Regions from separate parts of the Variovorax sp. efr-133-TYG-130 genome, predicted to be linked through region 2. Evidence: riboswitches for the same ligand, from Rfam matches in the RefSeq annotation. Region 2 holds a riboswitch; the other holds the start of a gene.

Region 1 (6,520 bases), on a different contig from region 2:
ACACGCTCGGCGATCTGGTCGATGGGGCTGGATGCGGGCATGGTTGGCGATTGTAGTTTCCCTGGGAGGGGCCCTTCGCCGTGCTTGGGCGAGGGTGCGTGCAGGCTTGGATTCTGCGGCCTTCCACCGGCGTTTCAAACTACTCGCTCAGCCGCACATAGGTGGCGAGCAGCGCGCTCTTGGCCGCCACGCCCAGCAGCACCGGGTCGGCCGCGCTCTCTATCACCGGCAGGCGCTCGCCACGGTGCTCCAGGAAGCGCTGCAGCGCTTCGCCCAGGCCGGTGTCGGCGGTGATCGGCAGGATCGCCTGCGAGAGCAGGGCGCCGGCCGTGGTTTCGGCCGGCGCTGCGCCCAGCGCGGCCAGCGGCACAACGCCCAGGTAGCGCCCGTCGGCGTCGACCACGTACAGGTACTTCACGGGGTGCTGCAGGAAGAGCCTGCTCATCGCCTCGCGGTCCGCGTCGGGGCCGACCACGGTCTCGGCCGGCTGCACCAGGTCGCGCACGTGCAGCCCGCGCAGGCGCAGTTGCGCGTCGCGCTGCTCGTTGCGGCGCAGCGTGATTTCGTACATGGAGCCGGCATTGGCCGAGCGCGCGATGAAGTACGCGATGACGCTCGCGGCCATCAGCGGCAGCATGACCTGGTAGCTCAGCGTCATCTCGAAGATCATCAATATCGCCATCAGCGGCGCCTGCGTCGCGCCCGCCAGGAAGGCGCCCATGCCGACGATGGCATAGGCGAAAGGCGCGGAGCTGGAAGCCGGCCACAGCGCCTGCACCGCCAGCCCGAACAGCGCGCCGATCATGCAGCCGAAGAACAGCGCCGGCGTGAACACGCCGCCCACGGCGCCCGATCCCGCGGTGGCCATGGTCGCGGCCGCCTTGGCGACCAGCACCATCGCGATCAGCGTCCAGGGCCACGGCGTGTGCAGCACCGCGTTGACCACGCTGTAGCCGTTGCCCCAGACCTCGGGCATCGGTACGGAAATGGCGCCCATCAGCAGCCCGCCCAGCGCCAGCCGCCACGGCAGCGCGAGCGGCAACCTGGCGAACAGCGCGCGGCTGCCCTGCAAAGCGCGCAGGAATGCGACCGACGCAAAGCCCAGCAGCACGCCGAGCACGCAGAACAGCACCACCTCCGCGCCGTGGATCTCGGGGAACGCCGGCATCTTGTAAGGCGGCTGATAGCCCGGCAGCGCGCGCATCGCGACGTTCGCCACCACCGACGCGATGATGATCGGCCCCACGCTTTCCATCGCGATCGAGCCCAGCACGATTTCGGCGACGAAGAAGGCACCCGCGATGGGCGCGTTGTAGGCGGCCGTGAGGCCGGCGGCGGCGCCGCAGGCCACCAGCAGCCGCAGCCGTTCCGCCGGAAAGCGCAGCAGCCGCCCCAGTTGCGAGGCCGCCAGCGCCGCAAGCTGCACCATCGAGCCTTCGCGCCCTATGGAGCCGCCGGTGCCGATGCTCACCAGCGACGACGCGCTGCGCACCAGCGTCTGCGCGACTGGAATGCGTCCGTCGCCGAGCACGATCGCTTCCATGTAGTCGGAGGTGGCGCTTCGCTCCGCCACGCGCTTGGCAAGCACCAGCAGCAGGCCCGCCACCAGCCCGCCGAGCGTGGGGCAGGCCACGCGCGCCCACCACGGCAGGTGCCTGGCCATGGCCACCAGCCCTTCGCCGGGGCCCAGCACCAGATGCTCGAAGCCGTAGAGCGCCGCGCGGAAAAGTTCGGTCGCCAGCGTGCCGAGCAGGCCCGCGGCAATGGACCAGAGCAGCATCGACTGCCAGCCCGAAACGCCGAAAAGCCGCTGCAGCGCGGAACGAATATTCAGGAAAACCGAGGCCGGGCGCATTGCTGCGATGTTAGCGGTGCGCAACTTTCGGCTTAAATCGTGTCGGACAGGGCCTAAAATCCCGCCCGTTGGTGCCTGCGGCGTGGTTCACGCGCCGCGGTTCAACGGGAAGCAGGAGTGAAGGTCCCCCGAACGCCCTCGAGCGCGTACCGGGCCCGGCCCAAGCCGCCTGCGCTGCCCCCGCAACGGTCAAGCAGACGACGCCGCAAGGCGTCACCCCTCTCCACACAGCCACTGGGCACCCTGAAACAGGTGCCTGGGAAGGCGGCGAGGGGCGTTCTGCCAGCCCGGATACCGGCCAACAAGGCGGCTGCCGCATGCACGGAAAAAAAGAATCCGTGCGCGAGGCAGCCATTGCGCCCAGGTGCCGGCGGGGAAGCCGGCACGGGGCATTGACGTTCGTTCGGCACATTTCATGATTTCCCACGCTTCCGTTTTCCGTGGCCGCGCTCCCGCGCGCCGTCTCCGCTTCGCCTGCCTGCCGCTGGCGCTGGCATCCGCCTTCGGCGGCCTGGCCCATGCGCAACAGGCGCCCACCCTCGGCGAGACGGTGGTCACGGCCAACCGCACGCCGCAGGCGCTGTCTGACCTGGTGGGCGACGTGTCGATCATCGACCGCCAGACCATCGAGCGCAGCGGCGCCACCGGCGTGGCCGACGTGCTGGCGCGCCTGCCCGGCATCGAGATCTCGCGCACCGGCGGCATCGGCAACACGACGAGCCTGTACATCCGAGGTGCGGAAACGCGCTTCACGGCCGTCTACCTCGACGGCGTGCGCATCGACTCGCAATCGACCGGCGGCGCCGGCTGGGAGGGCATTCCGCTGTCGCAGATCGACCGCATCGAAGTGCTGCGCGGCCCGGCCGCCGCGGTGTACGGCTCGGACGCCATCGGCGGCGTGATCCAGCTCTTCACCAAGCGCGGCGAGGAGGGCGTCTCGCCCTACGCGGGCATCGGCTTCGGCAGCTACGGCCTGCGCAGGATCGAAGGCGGCGTGAGCGGGAAGTCGGGCCTGTTCGACTACTCCTTCGGTGTCGAACATGAAGAGAGCAAGGGCTACAACGTGCAGCCGGTCGACAAGCGCAACGTGGTCAAGGACGGCTTCACCAGCCCCGACCGCGACGGCTACAACAGCACCTCGGGCAACGTGAAGCTGGGCTTCCAGCTCACGCCCGACCAGCGCCTCGACGCCACGCTGCTCGCGAGCGACATCAAGGCCGGCTACGACGCCTCCGTGTCGTACAGGACCAAGCTGCCGTTCCTGTTTGCCAACGACATTTCGAGCAACACGCTGCGCACCGCCGGCCTCACCTGGTCGGCCAAGTGGAACGACGTCTACAGCACCCGCGTGCAGATCACCGATTCGCAGTCGGTCTACAAGACGCAGCCTTCGTTCTACCGCACCGAAACCCACCTGCGCGGCTACCTGTTCCAGAACGAATTCCGCTTCGGCCCGCACCTGGTGACGGCCACCCTGGAACGCCGCGAGGACGCACTCGACAACGCGCCCACCACCAGCTCGAAGCTGCTGTCGCGCGACCGCGCGCAGGACGCGCTGTCGCTGGGCTACGGCTTCGTGCAGGGCCCGCACTCGCTGCAGCTGCATGTGCGCCACGACCGCGACAGCGAATTCGGCGGCAAGACCACCGGCAGCGCCGCCTACGGCTATGCCATCACGCCGTCGCTGCGCTTCACGGCCTCGGCCGGCACCGCCTTCCGCGTGCCCACGCTCTACCAGCGCTTCAGCGAATACGGCCTGGCCACGCTGCAACCCGAATCCAGCCGCAACGTCGAACTGGGCCTGCAATACACCGAAGGCGCCTCTCACGCCGGGATCGTGGTCTACAACAACCAGGTGCGCAACCTGATCAGCTTCGACGGCACGGCCAAGGGCTGCGCCTCGTCCTTCGGCTGCTACAGGAACACGGCGCGCGCCCGATACCAGGGCGTCACGCTGTCGGGCGGCCACCGCATCGGCGACGTCACGCTGCGCACCTCGCTCGACTTCCAGGACCCGCGCGACCTCGGCACGCACAACCTGCTGGCTCGCCGCGCGCAGCGCCACGCCACCTTTGGTGCCGACTGGCGCGTCGCCGGCTGGACGCTGGGCGCCGAGGTGCAGACCTCGAGCCGCCGCTACGACGACGCCGCCAACAGCGTCAAGCTCGGCGGCTACACCGTGCTGAACCTGTCGGCCAGCAGGCAGCTCACGCGCGACCTGAACCTGATCGCGCGGGTCGACAATGTGGGCAACAAGGACTACCAGTACGCACGCCTGTACGCCACCGCCGGCCGCACCGCGTACGTCGGTCTCAAGTGGACGCCGCAATAAGCAACCCCTCGCAAGCAAGCGACACCGCCGGTGCCGCGGCGGCCGCCTGCGCCGCGGTGCTGGTGGCCGCGCCGGCCTCGGGGCAGGGCAAGACCACGGTCGCGGCCGCGCTCGCGCGGCTGCACACGCGGCAGGGCCGGCGGGTGCGGGCCTTCAAGTGCGGGCCCGACTTCCTCGACCCGCTCTGGCTCGCGCTGGCCACCGGCGCGCCGGTGCATTCGCTCGACCTCTGGATGACCGGCGAAGCCGACTGCCGCGAGCGCCTGCGCGCGGCGGCGGCCGACTGCGACCTGCTGATCGTCGAGGGCGTGATGGGCCTGTTCGACGGCACGCCGAGCGCGGCCGACCTGGCCGTGCGCTTCGGCCTGCCGGTGCTGGCCGTGATCGATGCGCATGCCATGGCCGGCACCTTCGGCGCGCTGGCCTACGGCCTGCAGAACTTCCGGCCCGGCCTGCCGTGGGCCGGCGTGCTGGCCAACCGCGTGGGCAGCGAGCGCCATGCCGGCATGCTGAAAGACGCGCTGCGCGAGCCTTCGCAATGGCTCGGCGCCTTGCCGCGCGACGCGGGCTTCACGCTGCCGGAGCGGCACCTGGGGCTTGTGGTGGCGGACGAACTGGGCGACGCGATGGCGCGCCTCGACGCCGTGGCCGACGTGCTGGCCGGCACGCCACTGGGGCAGATGGACATCGCGCAACTGCCGCAGGTGCGCTTCGATGCCGCACCGCCTGTCGCGAACATGCAGCCGCTGCTGGCCGGCCGCACCATCGCCATCGCACGCGATGCCGCCTTCTCTTTCATCTACCCCGCGAACCTCGACGTGCTCACCGCACTGGGGGCGCGCCTTTCCTTCTTCTCGCCGCTCGCGGGCGACGCCTTGCCCGCTTGCGATGCGGTCTGGCTGCCCGGCGGCTACCCGGAGCTGCACGCCGAGGCGCTGTCGCGCTGCGAACCGATGCGCGCCGCGCTGGCGGCCCACGTGGCGGCCGGCAAGCCCGTATGGGCCGAGTGCGGCGGCATGATGGCGCTGTTCGAAGAGCTGGCCACGCATGAAGACGCGGAGGCCGGCAACGTGCATCGCCTGTGGGGCCTGCTGCCGGGCAGGGTGACCATGCAGAAGCGGCTGGCCGGCCTCGGCCCGCAGCAGTTGCAGCTCGGCTGCCACGCCTTGCGCGGTCACACTTTCCACTATTCGCGCTGCGAGACACCGCTCGCGCCCGTCGCGCGCACCGCCCGGCCAGGCACGACCCAGGCCGTGGGCGCGCAGGGCGGCGAGGCGCTCTACGTGCACGGCCCTGTGCGCGCCAGCTATTTCCATGCGTGGTTCGCTTCCAGCCCCGAAGCCACCGCGCGACTTTTCGGCGCCATGCCCACCGAGTTGCAAAGCCATGCCCACCATGATCAAGCCCGCGACTGTTGAGCACGAGTTCATCCTCGGCGGCCAGAAGAGCGGCAAGTCGCGCCGCGCCGAGCAGCGCGCCGCCGACTGGCTCGCCGCCGAGCCGCGCACCCGCCGCGCCGTGATGATCGCCACCGCGCAGGCGTACGACGACGAGATGCAGGAGCGCATCGTGCGCCACCAGGCCGACCGTGCCGAGCGCGTTCCCGGCATGCGCACCATCGAGGAACCGATCGAGCTCGCGCGTGCCGTGGTCACGCAGAGCACGCCCGACACGCTGGTGGTCGTCGATTGCCTCACGCTCTGGCTCACCAACCTGCTGATGCCGATGCCCGCCGGAGATGCCCGCCCTCCCACGCGCACGCCGTCCACGCACATGGGCATGCTCATGGTCGCGTTGCGCGAGGCGCGCGGCCCGGTGGTGCTGGTGGGCAACGAGATCGGCCTCGGCGTGATTCCGCTGGGCCGCGAGACGCGCGCATTCGTCGATGCGCTGGGCCGCCTGAACCAGGACGTAGCCGCCGCCTGCCACCGCGTGACGCTCATGGCGGCCGGCCTGCCGCTGAGCCTGAAGGTCCCCGCCGCATGAGCGCGAGGAAGATCCGAATTCCGCTGGCCGCATTCGGCCTGGCGCTGTTCGCGCTGGCGGCGCACGCACTCGACGTGGTCGACGAGCGCGGCGTGACCGTGAGCCTGCGCGAGCCGCCGCGGCGCATCGTCACGCTGCTGCCCTCGCTCACCGAATCGGTCTGCGCGCTCGGCGCCTGCGACCGGCTGGTGGGCATCGACCGCTATTCCAATTCGCCCGAGCAGGTGAAGGCGCTGCCGCAGGTCGGCGGCGGGCTCGACCCGAACGTCGAGGCCATCGTCGCGCTCAAGCCCGACGCGGTGCTGCTCGCCAAGTCGTCGCGCGTTACCCAGCGGCTCGAGGCGCTG
Region 2 (6,520 bases):
CCAACACGCCGATGACGCTCACGCAGGAGATCACGCTGCTGGCGGTGCTGCTGCTCACCTCGAAGGGGGCCGCGGGCGTCACGGGCAGCGGCTTCATCGTGCTGGCGGCCACGCTGTCGGCCGTGGGCCATGTGCCGGTGGCGGGGCTCGCGCTCATCCTGGGCATCGACCGTTTCATGTCGGAAGCCCGCGCGCTCACCAACCTGATCGGCAACGGCGTGGCCACCATCGTGGTCGCCAAGTGGACCAACGAGCTGGACGAGAACCGGCTGCAGGCAGGGCTCAACAACGAGACCTGGGTCGAGGCGCAGGAGCCCGAGGCGCTGGACGCCGCGCGCAGCAGCAAGATGGCCGGATAGCCGGGGAGCAGCCCCTGCAACACCAGCGGCCCGGCGGTAAAGCCGGTCCCACGGTGTTGCGTGAAGAGTCCTGCCAGCCTCGAAGGTTGGGCATCGTTCCTGCAAAATGGAGCGATGCCCCATAGCGTCTCCCTCATCAACACCATTGCCGCCGGCCTGGGGCTTGCGCTCGTTTTCGGTTTCCTGGCGGCCAAGCTGCGGCTGCCGGCGCTGGTCGGCTATCTGCTGGCCGGCGTGATCATCGGCCCGTTCACACCGGGCTTCGTGGCCGATGCGGGCATTGCCGCCCAGCTCGCCGAGATCGGCGTGATGCTGCTGATGTTCGGCGTGGGCCTGCATTTCTCGTTGGACGACCTGCTGGCGGTGCGCAAGATCGCGCTGCCCGGCGCGCTCGCGCAGATCTCGGTGGCCACGCTGCTCGGTGGCGGCCTGGCCATGTGGTGGGGCTGGAGCCCCGGCGCGGCGCTGGTGTTCGGCCTGGCACTGTCGGTGGCCAGCACGGTGGTGCTGCTGCGCGCGCTCGAGAGCCTGGGCATCCTCGATTCGTTCACCGGGCGCATCGCCATCGGCTGGCTGGTGGTCGAAGACCTGGCAATGGTGCTGGTGCTGGTGCTGATGCCGCCGCTGGCCGGCACGCTGGGCGGCCATGCCGCGCAGGAAGGGCCGGCCGACCCGTTGTGGCAGACGCTGGGCCTCACGCTGCTGCAGGTCGGCGGCTTCGTGGCGCTGATGCTGGTGGTGGGGCGGCGCGTGTTCCCGTGGATCCTCTGGCAGGTCACGCGCACCGGTTCGCGCGAGCTGTTCACGCTGTGCGTGGTGGCGGCCGCCGTGAGCATCGCCTTCGCGTCGGCGGCGCTGTTCGGCGTGTCGTTCGCGCTGGGCGCTTTCTTCGCGGGCATGGTCATGCGCGAGTCGCAGTTCGCGCACCGCGCAGCGGAAGAGTCGCTGCCGCTGCGCGACGCATTCGCAGTGCTGTTCTTCGTGTCGGTCGGCATGCTCTTCGATCCCTCGGTGCTGATCGAGCGGCCACTTCAGGTGCTGGCGGTGGTGCTGGTGATCGTGCTGGGCAAGTCGCTCGCGGCCTGCGCGCTGGTGCTGGTGTTCCGCTACCCGCTGGGCACGGCGCTCACGGTGAGCGCGAGCCTGGCGCAGATCGGGGAGTTCTCGTTCATCCTGGCGGGGCTGGGGGTGTCGCTCGGCCTGCTGCCGGTGGAGGGGCAGAGCCTGGTGCTGGCGGGGGCGCTCATCTCCATCGCAACCAACCCGCTGTGGTTCAGCCTGATCGGGCCGATGCAGAAATGGCTGCATGCGCACTCGTCGTTCGCGCGCGGGCTCGAGTCGCGTGACGACCCGCTGGCCGAACTGCCCATGACGACCGAGGCCAAGTACCTGTCGCGGCAGGTGGTGCTGGTGGGCTACGGCCGCGTCGGTCGCCGCATTGCGGCGGAACTCGACGCCAACGACATTCCCTACGTGGTCGCCGAGCAGAACCGCGAACTGGTCGAAAAGCTGCGCGAAGCCGGCACGCCGGCCGTGTGGGGCGATGCCGCCGATCCGGCGGTGCTGATCCAGGCGCATGTGGCCCGCGCCCGCGTGCTGGTGGTTGCCACGCCCGACGCCATGAACGTGCGCCAGATGATCGAGACGGCGCGCACGCTCAACCCGACCATCCAGACCGTGATCCGCAGCCACAACGAACAGGAAGCCGCGCTGCTCACGCGCGAGGCGGCCGTGACCGTGTTCCTGGGAGAGCAGGAACTCGCGCAGGCCATGGCGCGAGACGTGGTCCAGCGGGCCGTGTCGATGGCGGCCCCGGCCTGACGAACTCAGAGGTCTTCGATCACCAGCGTGCGGTAGCGCTGCGCGATGGAGTAGGGCACGGTGCGCACCAGCACCATGAGCTGCTCGGCCGCTTCGCTGTCCTCGGTCTTCACCAGCAGCGCCGTGTGGCCTTCGCGCGCCAGCTTCGTGTATGCGCGCACGGTCGCGCCTTCGGTGCCGGCGGAGGGCAGGGGGTCGTCGGCAGTCTCCACGGTGGGCGTGATCTGGGAGAGCACGGTTTGCGCGGGAAGCAGGTAGACGTCGTCGCCGATGGTGCCTTGCTCGATCAGCCCGCGGCCGACGCGCTGGGCATCTTCCGCGTCCGGAAACATGACCATCGAGTAGCCGGTCGGATAGAAGGCTCCGCCGATGGTCGCCCGCATGCCGGGTTCGAGAGTGAAGTTCTTCATGCTGTCTCCTTCTCCTGCTTGTGCATGTGCAAAACTTAAAAACATAGGCTGCATGGGGAATCCCCTCTGTAGGAGAAGCCCGGAAGCTGTCAACCGGCCTTGGCCTCCACCCATTCACCAATAAGCACTGCCCAATCCAGTCCATGCACACACAGAGAAACATCGCGCTCACTGTCCATGAGCTGGAAAAAGGGGAGTTCTACTGGGTGCTGATGGAAGCGGTCGCCGGGGAACCCGGAGACGCCTCCCACTTCTACGAGCCGCTGGAAGCGGCGCTCGAGCCCTACGCCAGCTATTCGAACGCGCTGGTGGCCGGCGTGGCGGTGATGCGGCGCCTGTTCGGACCCGACGGCAATAGCGGCTACTTATAATTTCGCGGTTGTGGTTTGTTGATTCTCACGAATCAAACCAGTCAACACGGTTCGAAGGTGCCCCGCCCGCCATGCCATGGCGCCGGGGTTAAACGGGAAGCAGGTGCGCCGGGTCATAGCCGACCCGGTCATTCCTGCGCTGCCCCCGCAACGGTCAGCGGATCGGGAACCCTCAAGCCTGCGCCTCCTTGAAGAGGCCGGCGGCCACTGCGCTTCGGCGTGGGAAGGCGAGGGTTTCTGCTCCGATGCGCATTTCGCGCATCGGAGCGCTCCGCAAGCCCGGATACCGGCCTTGGAAACCGCCTTCGGACGCTGCGGGAGTGCGTGTCCGGGCCTGCCGCCTCCGCGCTCGCGCCTGGACCGTCATCGCCCCTCCGCTTCTCCCGCCTCGTCCTTTTTCGGACAGAGGAGCCTGCGGGGACGCGGGCCGGAGGAGAGATCACATGAGCCGACAGGCATCGCCATCGCGCGATCGCACGGGCGCGCCGCAACGCGTGCGGCTTTCGGGTATTTCACTGGGGCTGGGGCTCGCCCTCGGGCCTGCCGCGGCCCTCGCGCAGGCCGACGGCAGCCAGAGCCTGGCGCCGGTGCAGGTCGAGGCCGACCGCCATACGCGGCTCGCCATCGACGAGACCACGCAGACCGGCAGCCGCCTGGGCCTGACGCCACTTGAAACGCCGGCCAGCATCGAGGTGCTGGACGGCGACACCATCCGCGCACGCGGCGACGTCTCGGTGATCGATGCCGCCACCCGCGCCACCGGCATCACCGGTTCGCCCGGCCCCGGCAACGGCGGCACCGCGATGGCGGCGCGCGGCTTCCTGGGCCACGGCTCGGTGATGCAGCTGTTCGACGGCACGCGGCTGTACGCGGGCGCGGGCACCGTCACCTTCCCGTTCGACACCTGGTCGGTCGACCGCATCGAGATACTGCGCGGCGCGGCCTCGGTGATGTACGGCGAAGGCGCCATCGGCGGCGCGATCAACGTGGTGCCCAGGAAGCCCACGCGCGGGCCGATCCAGAACCAGGCGCTGCTCACCGTGGGCTCCGACGCCACCCGCCAGGTGGCGTTCGGCAGCGGCGGCGCGATCAATGACAGGCTCTCCTACCGCTTCGACATCAGCCACCGCCAGACCGACGGCTTCATGCAGCGCGGCCAGGCCGAGAGCCTGGCCGTGGGCGCGGCGGTGCGGCTCGACGTGTCGCCGCAACTGCAGTTCACGCTTTCGCACGACGAGGGCCGGCAGTCGCCGCAGCGCTACTACGGCGTGCCGCTGATCGACGGCCGCCTGAGCAGCCAGACGCTGCGCCAGAACTACAACCTCGACGATTCCGAGATCAAGTACCGCGACAAGTGGACCCGCCTCGACGCCCAGTGGACGCCGAACGATTCGGTCACCGTGCGCAACCAGCTCTACCGGCTGGAGAGCAAGCGCCACTGGCGCAACAGCGAGACCTACACCTACAGCGCCACCACGCGCCGCGTGACGCGCGGCGACTACCTGGAAATCGGCCACGACCAGGAGCAGATCGGCAACCGCACCGACGCCACCTTCAAGCACGGCCTGTTCGGCCTGGCCAACCAGGTGCTGGTGGGCTTCGACGTGAACCGCATCGACTTCCAGCACACCAACGATTCGCCCTACGGCGGGCGATCGGTGGTGGACCCCTTCGTCTTCAACCCGGGCTACTACGTTTCGCCCGTGGCCTACACGCCTCGCTACCGGACCAGGACCGGCACCTACGCCTTCTTCACCGAAGACAAGCTGGCCTTCGACGACCAATGGTCGGTGGTGGGCAGCCTGCGCTGGGACCACGCGAAGATCGCCCGCGCCGACCTGCAGAACGCGGCCAACAACCTGGGCAAGACCTTCGAGTACGCCACCGGCCGCCTCGGCGTGGTGTATGCGCCCGATGCGTCGCAGTCTTTCTATGCGCAGGTGGCGCGCGCGGCAGATCCGCTGACCTCGCTCATCAGCACCTCGGCCACGCAGGTGCCGTTCGAGCTCAGCACCGGCCGGCAGGTCGAGGTCGGCTACAAGCGCCAGTTCGCCGACAACCGCGGCGCCTGGACCGTGGCGGCCTACCGCATCGAGAAGAACAAGCTGCTGTCGCGCGACGCGAGCGACCCGGGCAAGACGCAGCAGATCGGGCGGCAGTCGTCCGAGGGCATCGAGGCCACGCTGGACATGGCGCTCACGCCCACGCTGGACCTCGAGACCAACATCGCCAGATTGCGCGCGCGCTACGACGACTTCAACGAAGTGGTCGGCGGCAAGCTGATCTCGCGCGCGGGCAACACGCCCAGCGGCGTGCCCGAGCAGACGGCCAACCTGTGGCTCAACTGGCGCTTCCTGCCGCAGTGGGAGGCCGCGTTCGGCGTGCGCTACGTCGGCCCGCGCCAGGTCGACGCCGCCAACTCGCGCAAGATCGGCTCGTACACCGTGGCCGACGCTTCGCTCAGCTGGCAGGCGAACCGTTCGCTCAAGCTGGCGCTGCGCGCCTACAACCTGGCCGACCGGCGCTATGCGGTGTCGTTCTCGAACGGCGGCAACCAGTGGCTGCTGGGCCGCCCGCGTTCCTTCGAACTCTCGGCGCTGGTCGATTTCTGAGCGACCCACGCATGACTCCCGCATGGCGCCGCGCCTGGCCGCGCATCCGGCACGGCCTCTACTGGACCCACCGGTGGCTGGGCATCGGCGGCTGCCTGCTGTTCGTCATGTGGTTCGTCTCGGGCGTGGTGATGATGTACGTGGGGTATCCCAACCTGACGGACGCCGAGCGGCTGGCCGGGCTGGGGCCGCTGCGCTTTTCGCAGGCAACGGTGTCGCCCACGGCCGCGCTCGACGCATTGCCGCCCGCCGCGCGCACCCAGCCGCCCCGGCGCATGGTGCTGGAAATGCAGGGCGGCACCGATCCGCAGCCCGTGTGGCGCATCGTCGATGCGCACGGCGGCCGGCACACGGTCTCGGCGCGCGACGGCCGTGTGCCGGGCCCGGTCGATGCCGCGCAGGCCGAAGCCATCGCGCGCGCGTTTTCGGGCCGGTCCGGCGCGCGCTGGGCCGAGACGCTGGAGCGCGACCAGTGGACCGTGCCGCAGAGCCTGAACCCGCTGCGCCCGCTGCACCGCATCGAGCTTGGCGACGCGGCCGGCACCGAGCTTTACGTGTCTTCGCGCAACGGCGAAGTGGTGCGCGACACCAACCGCTCCGAGCGCTTCTGGAACTGGCTGGGCTCGGTGCCGCACTGGATCTACTTCACGCCGCTGCGCGCCGACCCGCCCCTGTGGCACGAAGTGGTCGTGTGGCTGTCGGCGGCGTGCATCGTCTCGGCGGTGACGGGGATCGTCATCGGCATCCTGCGCGTGCGGCTGCGCAGGCGCTTCCGCAATGGCGCCGTCACGCCCTACACGGGGTGGATGGCCTGGCACCACATCGCGGGGCTGATCGGCGGCTTCTTCGTGCTGACCTGGATCATCAGCGGCTGGCTCTCGATGAACCCCAACGGCTGGTTCCAGCGCGGGCCGGGCGACGCGGCGGCGATGGCCCGCTACAGCGGT

What was found. Region 2 has a riboswitch for cobalamin ahead of QRN67_RS06145 (TonB-dependent receptor). Riboswitches for the same ligand answer to the same signal wherever they lie in the genome.
Region 1: linked by a shared signal. The riboswitch ahead of QRN67_RS10710 (TonB-dependent receptor domain-containing protein) and the one ahead of QRN67_RS06145 (TonB-dependent receptor) in region 2 are both predicted to bind cobalamin.

What each region holds. Positions count from the first base shown of each region.
Region 1 covers NZ_JARVTD010000009.1:53,477-59,996, reverse strand. The annotation lists gene QRN67_RS10720 (DUF904 domain-containing protein) at 1-41, opposite strand, end outside; gene QRN67_RS10715 (ClcB-like voltage-gated chloride channel protein) at 140-1,855, opposite strand; cobalamin riboswitch at 1,909-2,172, shown strand; gene QRN67_RS10710 (TonB-dependent receptor domain-containing protein) at 2,271-4,187, shown strand; gene QRN67_RS10705 (cobyrinic acid a,c-diamide synthase CobB) at 4,172-5,605, shown strand; gene QRN67_RS10700 (bifunctional adenosylcobinamide kinase/adenosylcobinamide-phosphate guanylyltransferase) at 5,574-6,173, shown strand; gene QRN67_RS10695 (ABC transporter substrate-binding protein) at 6,170-6,520, shown strand, end outside.
Region 2 covers NZ_JARVTD010000003.1:857,894-864,413, reverse strand. The annotation lists gene QRN67_RS06165 (dicarboxylate/amino acid:cation symporter) at 1-359, shown strand, start outside; gene QRN67_RS06160 (cation:proton antiporter domain-containing protein) at 474-2,180, shown strand; gene QRN67_RS06155 (hypothetical protein) at 2,186-2,590, opposite strand; gene QRN67_RS06150 (hypothetical protein) at 2,734-2,961, shown strand; cobalamin riboswitch at 3,001-3,270, shown strand; gene QRN67_RS06145 (TonB-dependent receptor) at 3,405-5,573, shown strand; gene QRN67_RS06140 (PepSY domain-containing protein) at 5,585-6,520, shown strand, end outside.